2 linked regions of the Roseimaritima multifibrata genome follow. The main gene of each other region encodes a partner of the protein of the gene in region 2 in a complex. Links are inferred from orthologs where the notes say so. Each region holds a gene or a part of one and is shown on either strand. Other genes may lie near its edges.

The links.
Region 1: the proteins of FF011L_RS19040 (region 2) and FF011L_RS10290 are in contact, whole or in part, in a solved structure (PDB 8RP0), measured with the Escherichia coli proteins. The link is inferred for Roseimaritima multifibrata from one-to-one orthologs.

What each region holds. Positions count from the first base shown.
Region 1 is NZ_CP036262.1:2,806,129-2,810,892, reverse strand. The notes cover bases 966-3,965. They hold FF011L_RS10290 (anthranilate synthase component I family protein), read left to right. Parts: upstream 966-1,769; coding sequence 1,770-3,161; downstream 3,162-3,965. Other genes in these bases: FF011L_RS10285 (hypothetical protein), read left to right, coding at 3,448-3,965; FF011L_RS10295 (DUF6513 domain-containing protein), read left to right, coding at 966-1,773. Also shown: more of FF011L_RS10295, read left to right, coding at 283-965; more of FF011L_RS10285, read left to right, coding at 3,966-4,467. UniProt on the Escherichia coli protein: Part of a heterodimeric complex that catalyzes the two-step biosynthesis of 4-amino-4-deoxychorismate (ADC), a precursor of p-aminobenzoate (PABA) and tetrahydrofolate.
Region 2 is NZ_CP036262.1:5,249,418-5,254,109, reverse strand. What follows is about bases 610-3,537. They hold FF011L_RS19040 (anthranilate synthase component II), read left to right. Parts: upstream 610-1,743; coding sequence 1,744-2,331; downstream 2,332-3,537. Other genes in these bases: FF011L_RS19030 (hypothetical protein), read left to right, coding at 2,899-3,537; FF011L_RS19035 (DUF447 domain-containing protein), read left to right, coding at 2,328-2,909; FF011L_RS19045 (citrate synthase), read left to right, coding at 610-1,678. Outside these bases: more of FF011L_RS19045, read left to right, coding at 359-609; more of FF011L_RS19030, read left to right, coding at 3,538-3,858; FF011L_RS19025 (methyltransferase domain-containing protein), read left to right, coding at 4,087-4,692. UniProt on the Escherichia coli protein: Part of a heterodimeric complex that catalyzes the two-step biosynthesis of 4-amino-4-deoxychorismate (ADC), a precursor of p-aminobenzoate (PABA) and tetrahydrofolate.

The DNA of each region.
Region 1 (4,764 bases), 2.4 Mb from region 2 along the record:
ACGAATCACGACATATTCTCATCGCGATGTTGATAACGGTGAACGATGAACGGTGAAGCCGACGTTTGAATGTGGACATAAAAAAACGAGAGACTCCGGCCACGTGTGCAAATCAGTGCTCTTCTCTTCATCGTTTGAAGAAAACCAATCGGCACAACACGAGTCTCTCGTTCGTCGTTGTTTTATGCGTTTCCATCGATCGGTCAAGAGCTAGTTGTTAAACTATCGTTACTTTTTTTCTGTCAACTTTGACAACCCAACTTCTTTCTGTGGCCATTGAGCGTGAGTGATTCCCCCAGTCAACAACGACACATCCATTTCATCACGGGAAAGCTAGCCGCTCCCGCATTGAAAGAGGTGGTTGTGAACCTTGCTGACGAGATCGGTTTTGCGTTCACCATCGACATCTTGCCGATAACCGTAGCCGCGTTAATGACACCGAAGTGGATAAAGCGTCATTGGCAGATCCCGTCTCAGGCAACAGAGATTTTTGTTCCCGGCTATATCGATCAACCAGAGGAACTCCAACAGGCGACATCGGTTCCCATATCGGTCGGCCCTAAGGATCTCCGCATGTTGCCCGATTCCTTTGGCTCCGACCAGTCGATGCTTGAGGATTTTGGCAGGTACGACATTGAAATTCTGGCCGAGATCAACCATGCGTCCAGGCTCCCGGCGGAGGACCTTCGCAAACAAGTTGCAAGATTGAAAAGCGACGGGGCCGACTGGATCGATTTAGGTTGCAGCCCCGGTCGACGTTGGGACTCGGTCGGCAGCACGGTCGCCATGATCCGCGACATAGGGATAAAAGTTTCGATCGACACGTTTGACCCTTGGGAGGCAAAGGAAGCAGCCCGCTGTGGCGCCGAATTGGTCCTATCGGTCAATGCATCGAATCGCAAACAAGCCTTGGACTGGGGCGTTGAGGTGGTCGTCGTTCCCGATCGCCCCGACGACTTGGATTCGCTGCTGCAGACCATCGATTTTTTGGCAACCCAAAACGTTCCCATGCGAATCGATCCAATCCTGGAACCCATCGGGATGGGCGGCCCTGTCCGAAATGGGGCCCCCAGCGGCTTTACTGCCAGTTTGCAGCGTTACAGTGCCGTGCGGAAACAATTTCCCGAAATCGAAATGATGATGGGAATTGGAAACCTGACGGAATTGACCGATGTCGATTCCGCCGGTGTCAACGTCCTCCTCCTAGGAATCTGTCAGGAACTAGGAATTCGGAGCGTCCTGACCACCGAGGTGATCAACTGGGCAAGGTCATCGGTTCGTGAATGCGATCATGGCCGGCGTTTAGTGCATCATTCTGTGCAGCATGGAATTCCACCCAAGAGAATCGATCCCTCGCTAGTGATGTTAAGAGACCCTAAACTGCGACCTCATTCAGACGAAATGTTCGCATCCATGGCCGCTCAGCTGAAGGACAACAACTACCGTCTTTTCGCGCAGCAGGAACAAATCCACTTGCTATCTGCTGGCTTACACCTTCAGGCAAAAGACCCTTTCGAATTATTTGCCGAACTGCTTCAGCACCAACAGAGCGACAACGTTGATGCGAGCCACGCTTTCTATCTTGGGTACGAAATGGCGAAAGCGATGACCGCACTGCATTTGGGAAAACAATACGAACAGGACGAAGCCCTATCGTGGGGCATGTTAACTCAAGCTGAAAAAACTCATCGACTAAGCCGAGCCAGCCGCCATCGTTCGAAGCCCCCATCCGGCAAAACAAACGATCGCGAGAACCAGAAGACCGATCCATGAAGCCCGCTGCGTTAACGTTTCGCTTCCCAACAAACTTTCGCCCTCTAGACGTTTTTCAGCGACTGGCAAGGCGTCCTGGCTGTTTATGGCTGGACAGTGCGTGTACCGGTCCCGATGGCACGGGCCAATACTCTTATCTGACCTCCGACCCGATCGATCAATTCAGTCTACGACCATCTGACGAATCGGGTTGGAAAAAGATGCTGGAATGGCTGGCACTGCAACGCGCTCGCTATCTCTCCTCTCCGACGATCGCAGGAGCCCCAGCTTTTCAGGGCGGCGTGGCAGGGCTGCTAGGTTACGACGCGGCTCAGTGGCTTGAATCGATCGGCGAACTGCCAACCAACGATCTCCCCACCTCGCCTATTTGGCTTGGGGTCTATGACTGGGTGATTGCATTTGACCATCAGCAAAAACACGCAGATTTAATCGTTCAGCCCTGGAGTGATTCGCCGCAGCTTCGCCATGATCAAATTCAAGGCTGGCTTGAAGCCCCCGCAACAGAGGCTCCAGCCCAAAGTCAAGACTTCACACGCCGCCCGGTATCTGGTCAATTCCCGACCGCGCGCTCTCCCGAACTGACCAGCAATTTTTCTCCCGCCGGTTTTCGCTCAGCCGTTGCCCAGATCGTGAAGCGAATTCGAAAAGGAGATAGTTTCCAGGTCAATCTCGCTCAGCGATTGCTATATCCGCAACAGGAACCAGCAGCCGACATCTATCAGCGTCTTCGTTCAACCAACCCGGCTCCAATGGCCGGATATTTGGATGCGGGCGATTTCCAGGTCCTTAGTTCTTCCCCCGAGGGATTTTTACAAGTCATCGCCGACAAAGTGGTAACACGTCCGATCAAAGGAACAGTGCCACGCACGGGGAATACAGCTCAGGACGAAGCCCTCGCAGATCAATTGCGTCAAAGCAAAAAGGACCACGCCGAAAATGTCATGATCGTCGATCTCATGCGAAATGATTTGTCTCGAGCATGCGTTGACGAAAGCGTCCGCGTCGAAGCGTTGTGTCAGGTCGAATCTTACGCCTTTGTACAACACTTGGTTTCAATCGTGCGTGGCGACCTTCGCCCCGACCGGACGATTGAAGACCTGCTAAGCGACTGTTTCCCAGGCGGTTCGATCACCGGAGCCCCGAAGATCGAAGCGATGCGGACCATTTCACAACTGGAGCCTCATTGTCGTGGGCCGTACTGCGGATCGCTTGGTTACCTAAGCACCGGTGGCAACGCTGACTGGAATATTCTGATCCGCACGCTAACCATCGCCCACGGCTGGATTCAAATTCCAGTGGGAGGCGGAATTACGGCTCAAAGTGATCCGGTCGAAGAAGAAGCAGAAACGTGGCACAAGGCGGAAGGGATGCTGCGAGCCATTCTGTAAAGCAAACGGAGCGAACGTTTTGGCGACCACCCCAAGCGATCGCCTGCACGCTCCCCAGCACTTCGATACGCTCAGTGCCAAAGCCGATCGATGCCTCAACGGGCGCCGAGCATTGCTAGCACAGCCCACAGGATTTATTGTTTTTCACGTTGATCGTCTCCCCCGACAGCGGTAGGATACAAGAGTCAAGTTGACTCGCTTTTTTCTCTTGCATGGGGCAGATCCAATGTGCAATGTAAATCGAAGTGAAGTGTTCAAGGCAAACGAGGTGAGCGTATATCATGTGATGAACCGCACAACTCGTGGCACATATCTATTCGGAGTCGAACCCGTTTTTGGACGTGACCACAGGCATCGACGAGACTGGTTTAAAGAACGGATGGCATTGCTTGCGCGTTTCTTTTGCATCGATGTTTTGGCCTATAGCATCCTGTCCAACCACTGGCATGCCGTCCTCCGCAATCGGCCTGACCTAGCAGCCAAGTTGACGCCACGTGAGGTCGCGATTCGTTGGCTTTCCGTCACCTCACGAGCGAAATGTCGGAACAAGAACGGCGGAGAGATCACAGAATCCGAAATCGCTCAGATCGTCAACGACCCGCAAGCACTTGAAGAGCGTCGCGCAAGGCTATCGAATATTTCATGGTTTGTACGGCAAATGTGTCAAACGCTTTCCAGACGCTGCAACAAAGAGGACGAAGTAACCGGTCACCTTTTCGGTAGTCGATTCAAAATGAACCGTCTGCCGACGGAAGAGGAAATTCTAGCCGGGATGCTGTACGTCGATTTAAACCCACTTCGAGCCGGCTTGGCCGACGCCTTAGACGACTTTGCCGAAGTTTCGATCAGCGACCGGTTACAAACGCTTGACGGCCAGGCAGCCAATCTCGAGTCATGGTTGGCGCCGCTGGAGCTGGAAGGCGAAGTCGACGGCAAGAAGGTCGTCATCGCTAACAAACTCACCACCGCCCAGATCGAGGAACAGGCACGAAAAAGGGAAGCCCTAAACGAACGTCTTGGATGCATTCCCATGAAACTTGAGGCCTACCAAGAACTGCTTTGGCATCTAGCCATTCAATCACGCCCGGAACTGCAAGCTTCCGATCGCCTGCCGGCTAGCATATTCCAAAGCCCAATGGAGCTAGGAGGAAAAACCGTCAACCTGGAAGTGTTAATCGAACGGCACGCGAAAATGGGGCGTCGCTGTAAATCGCCCCTAGACCGACACACCCGCGACGCCATCAATCGGCGTTTAGCCGCCGGCAGGATATCCGCTCCGCTAGACAATACCTGGTCGACAGTCTGACCTAGCCAATCGGTCCCCACCTCCAAAAACAACGTCTCAAAAGTCAAAAACCGGCCTTTGATCGCTACCGGTCCATCAACATGCCCAAAAACACGTCCCAAAACGTCAAAAACTCCTCACCGAAAAGCCAAATCCAGGCCCCAAAACCGTCACCCACCCCTCGAACCCCCACGCAGCAATCTCGATTCCCCCTCCCAGACATAGACTGTCCTGGCTCTTTTGTTCCAGGCGTAGACTGTCCTCATTCTTTTTTTGGGTTGTTGTGGCCCGCTAAGACCGGCGGAAGCGGCTTCCTAG
Region 2 (4,692 bases):
CTTCGAGTTTAAGCCATGCGGATTGGATTCATCCAGGAGGTCCCTATTCTTCCATGACCAATTTCGCCGGATTGCAGCCCTTGAAACCTGCTTGCTGCCCTGCCCTCTTGGGCGAGGTGGGGGCGCCACTGCAGGTGGACGTAACGAGAGTGACCGTCTTTCCAAGGGGGGATGGGGACGAGGCCCGGTGTCGACGGTGGGCGTCCCGTGGGCGGGGGATGATTAATTCCGTCTACGTGGTTACCGATTCGCCCTGATTTGGTGGTCAGTGGGGGACCGTCGATTGTCGCCCAGAGATTGGCCCGCTACACTGCGGCTTAATAGTTTGCAAAGCATCATTGGTCCTCCGGAGAGCAGAATGTCTACGGCTGTCAGTCGCGAACCGTCCAAGAAAGACCCGCTAAACCTGACACTACAAGGGCAGGACATACAACTTCCGGTTCTTGAGGGAACCGAAGGGGAAGTTGCGATCGATATCAGTCAGCTACGTAAGCTGACCGGGGCGATTACTTTGGATGAAGGTTTCGTTAATACCGGTAGCACCACCAGCGCGATTACCTTTTTAGACGGCGAAAAAGGAATCCTGCGTTATCGTGGTTACCCGATCGAAGTTCTCGCCCAAAATTGCGATTTCCTAGAAATCAGTTACCTGCTGATCTACGGCGATTTGCCTAACGCGGCTCAAGCGGCTGAGTTCCGCAGCAACATTCGTGAACATACCCTGATCCACGAAGAGATGCGTTCGTTCTACGATGGCTTCCCTCGCGATGCCCATCCGATGGCGATTTTGAGCAGTGTGGTTGGAGGCCTGTCGACCTTCTATCAAGATTCACTTGATCCTTCCGATCCGCGACAAGTGGAAATCTCCATTCATCGCTTGTTGGCAAAACTGCCGACAATCGCTGCTTATAGCTATAAGAAATCAAACGGCCAGCCGTTCATGTACCCGCAGAACCGCCTGGGGTACTGCGAGAATTTCTTGCAAATGATGTTTGCCACGCCGACGGAATCTTACGAAATCGATCCCGATTTTGCCGATGCACTGCGGTTGCTGTTGATTGTCCATGCCGACCATGAACAAAACTGTAGTACCTCGACCGTGCGGATGGTGGGCAGTAGTAACGCAAACCTGTTCGCTTCAATCTCCGCAGGAATTTGTGCCCTGTGGGGGCCATTGCACGGTGGAGCCAACGAAGCGTGCGTCAATATGCTTGAACAGATCGTCGCCGATGGTGGCGACGTCCAGAAGTATATCGATATGGCGAAAGATAAAACAAACAACTTCCGCTTGATGGGCTTTGGTCACCGCGTCTATAAAAACTTTGACCCGCGTGCCAAGATTATTAAGGCCAGCTGCGATCGCTTGCTGGAAAAACTAGACCTGGATGATCCGCTTTTCGAAGTCGCTCAGCGATTGGAGGAATCGGCGTTGCAGGATGAGTATTTCGTTGAACGAAAACTTTATCCGAATGTCGACTTCTATTCGGGTGTGATCTATCGAGCCTTGGGAATTCCGGTGCAGATGTTTACGGTCCTGTTTGCGATCGGCCGGTTGCCCGGCTGGATTGCCCATTGGCATGAAATGCATCAGTCCCCAGGGAAACGTATCTATCGCCCTCGTCAGGTTTACACTGGGGCGACCGAACGTGCATTTGTGCCTCTGGATCAGCGGCCATAGAAGAGGATACGTTCCTGATCGCACTGAATCGAACTTTGAATGATTTTTGCGGATGACCTTTGCGGATGATTTTACTGCTCGATAATTACGATTCCTTCGTTCAGAACCTGGCTCGCTATTTGCGATTGCTGGGGAAAGAAACCAAGGTGATCCGTAGTGACCAGATTACGGTTGCGGAAATCGAGCAACTCGATCCGGCAGCGATTGTTCTGTCGCCGGGACCACACGGTCCGGCCGATGTCGGTTGTGGAGTGGAAGTGGTGCAGCAACTGCACATGCAGATTCCGATTCTTGGGGTCTGCTTGGGGCACCAGACGATCGCTCATGCGTTCGGCGCAACGGTCGCTCCCTGCCCTACCATGCATGGCCAAAGTAGTCGGCTGAGCCATTCAGGGCTTTCTGTTTTTGCCGGCTTGCCCTCCTCCTTTTCGGTTGGCCGATACCACGCCCTCTCGGTACGACGCGACTCTTTGCCCGACTGTTTGCAAGTGACCGCGGTCAGTGAAGATGGCCAAATCATGGGGGTCCAGCACCAAGACTGGCCCGTTCACGGCGTTCAGTTTCATCCTGAATCGGTGCTGACTCAGTTTGGGATGGAAATCTTGCAAAATTTTTGTGCGGTCCGGAAACCTGCGACTGTGGCAACATCGTGATCCTGGAATCTCTGGTCACGACGGTCGATGCCACTGGGAAACCTCATCTTGCTCCTTTGGGGCCCGTTGTTGATCGGCAGTTCGAAAGTTTCCAATTGCATCCGTTTGTCGGGACGCGGACTTTCGCTAATTTGCAGGCGACCGGCAGAGCCGTTGTCCATGTCACGGATGATTCCCTGCTGTTGGCGCGATCGGCCATCGGATATGTCCCGGCCGAAACGCTGGTTGAATGGGTAGATATCGCGGGCGATCGCTTTCCTGTCTTAAAGGACTGCTGCCGCTGGTATGCACTGCAGATGACCGACTGGGAGGATCACCCCCAGCGACCGACGGTGCAATCCGTTATCTTGCAGCAGCAGCGAGTACGCGATTTTTTTGGCTTCAATCGAGCTCAGTCGGCGGTGGTTGAAGCGGCCATCTTGGCGACTCGCGTTCACCTGATTACCGATGACGTCCTTCGTCCCCAGCTACAACAATTGGCCACATTGGTCGAGCGGACCGGCGGAGACAACGAACAGCAAGCTTTTGCGCTGCTTGAGAAATACATTGACCAAACGGCCTCCAAACGTGAACTCTGATCGCTCGGGTATCGATATTCGGACCGGGGCACGGTTGCATTTTGGATTGCTTGATACCATGGCTCCATTCGGTGGCGTGGGGTTGATGATCGATCGCCCGCAGACGTTTGTTCGCGTCGAGCCAGGCGAACGTTTTGCGGTTCGCACGCCCGCGGTATCCGAACAACTGGATCGAGGTCAATCCGATCGCGATAAAGCGGATGTCGAGCAACGCGTGTTGAGTGTGACTCGCCGATTCTGTCAACAATTTGCGGCCGATTTTCCGGAACTGCCTGCGGTGACGTGCACGGTTTTCCAGCGTCCCGCAGCCCACACGGGACTGGGAACAGGGACTCAGTTGGCCTTGGCCATCGCCAGTGGCTTATGCCAACATTTGAAGCCAACCTTTGCAACCAAGCGGATCATCCAGACCGTCGCGGGTCGCGGCGCTCGTTCTGGAGTCGGTAACGAAGGTTTTTTCTCTGGAGGTATGATCGTCGATACGCCACCCGTGCGAGCGATCGACTTTCCCGGTGAATGGACGATGGTGCTGTTGCAGCCTCAGGTGGCTTTAGAACCGGTTGCTGGTTTGGAAGAGAGTCAGCGGTTTTCGCAATTGCCGGTCCCTGCGGAGTCCCATCGGCGGTCACTGATGGAGGGGCTACAGCGTTTGGTCTCCGCCGTCGAACAACAGAACTTCGCGGAGTTTTCCGAAGCCGTCTACGAGTACAATCATCGCAGCGGAGAATTGTTTAAAGCCAGCCAGGGGGGCGCCTATAACGGAGCGGAAGTGACCCGGTTGATTACTCAGCTTCGAGAGATGGGGATTCAGGGCGTCGGGCAAAGTTCTTGGGGGCCCACGGTCTTCGCCTGTTTCCCAACGCGTTCGGATGCCGAAACATTTTGTCAGTTTCCTCCAGCAGCATCCAGCACCGCCACCTTGGTCAGCGCCCAAGCCATTCGGCACTAGGGTGTCGGGATGGTCTTTTTAATCCAGCGATTGGCAGATGCATTGCTGTTGGGGATAAGCCAAGGATCCGCGTCGCAAGCGAATCGCGACTTTGAATAATCGGACTCGCACGCATGCAGCTAGTATACTAGGGGACGCGGCAACAAGCGGTGGATGGATGCGCCGCAGCGCTGTAAACAGATCCCCAAGATCCCTTCATTTTAAACCATCCCAAGCACCGTGATTGACATGTCTTTCCCACGCCAACGCGTTGCCGAATGGATGGATGATCCTGCGTTGTCGCCAGAACGACATCGCCATGCCCTGCTGGGGTTGCATCGGCTGAATCAAATCAGCGGTGTGTCGGGCGCGATGATGCGGCAGTTGATGCGGTTTGCGGCAGCCACGCCGCACCGTCCGTTAAAGGTTCTGGACATCGCGGCGGGGAGTGGTGACCTGCCGATTGCGTGGCTTTCAATGGCTCGTCGACGTGGGATCCAGTTGTCGGTGACCGCGTTGGACATCAGCGACGTGGCTTTGCAGACCGCCAGCAAATGGGCGGCTGAGGCAGGCGTTGAACTGGGGACGATCTGTCGTGATTGCCTGCAAGACGGGCTGCCGGATGGTTTTGATATTGTGACCTGTTCCCTCTTTATGCATCACCTTGATCCACCCGATGTCAGTCGTTTGGTTCAGGAAATGTGGCGTGCAAGTGAGCGAGCGGTCGTGATTTGTGATTTGGAGCGATCTCGTATGAATCTGGCGTTGATTGCTGCATCCGCACGGTTGGTGACTCGCAGCGATGTCGTCCATTTTGATGCGTCGGCAAGCGTCCGCGGAGCTTATACCCGCGCG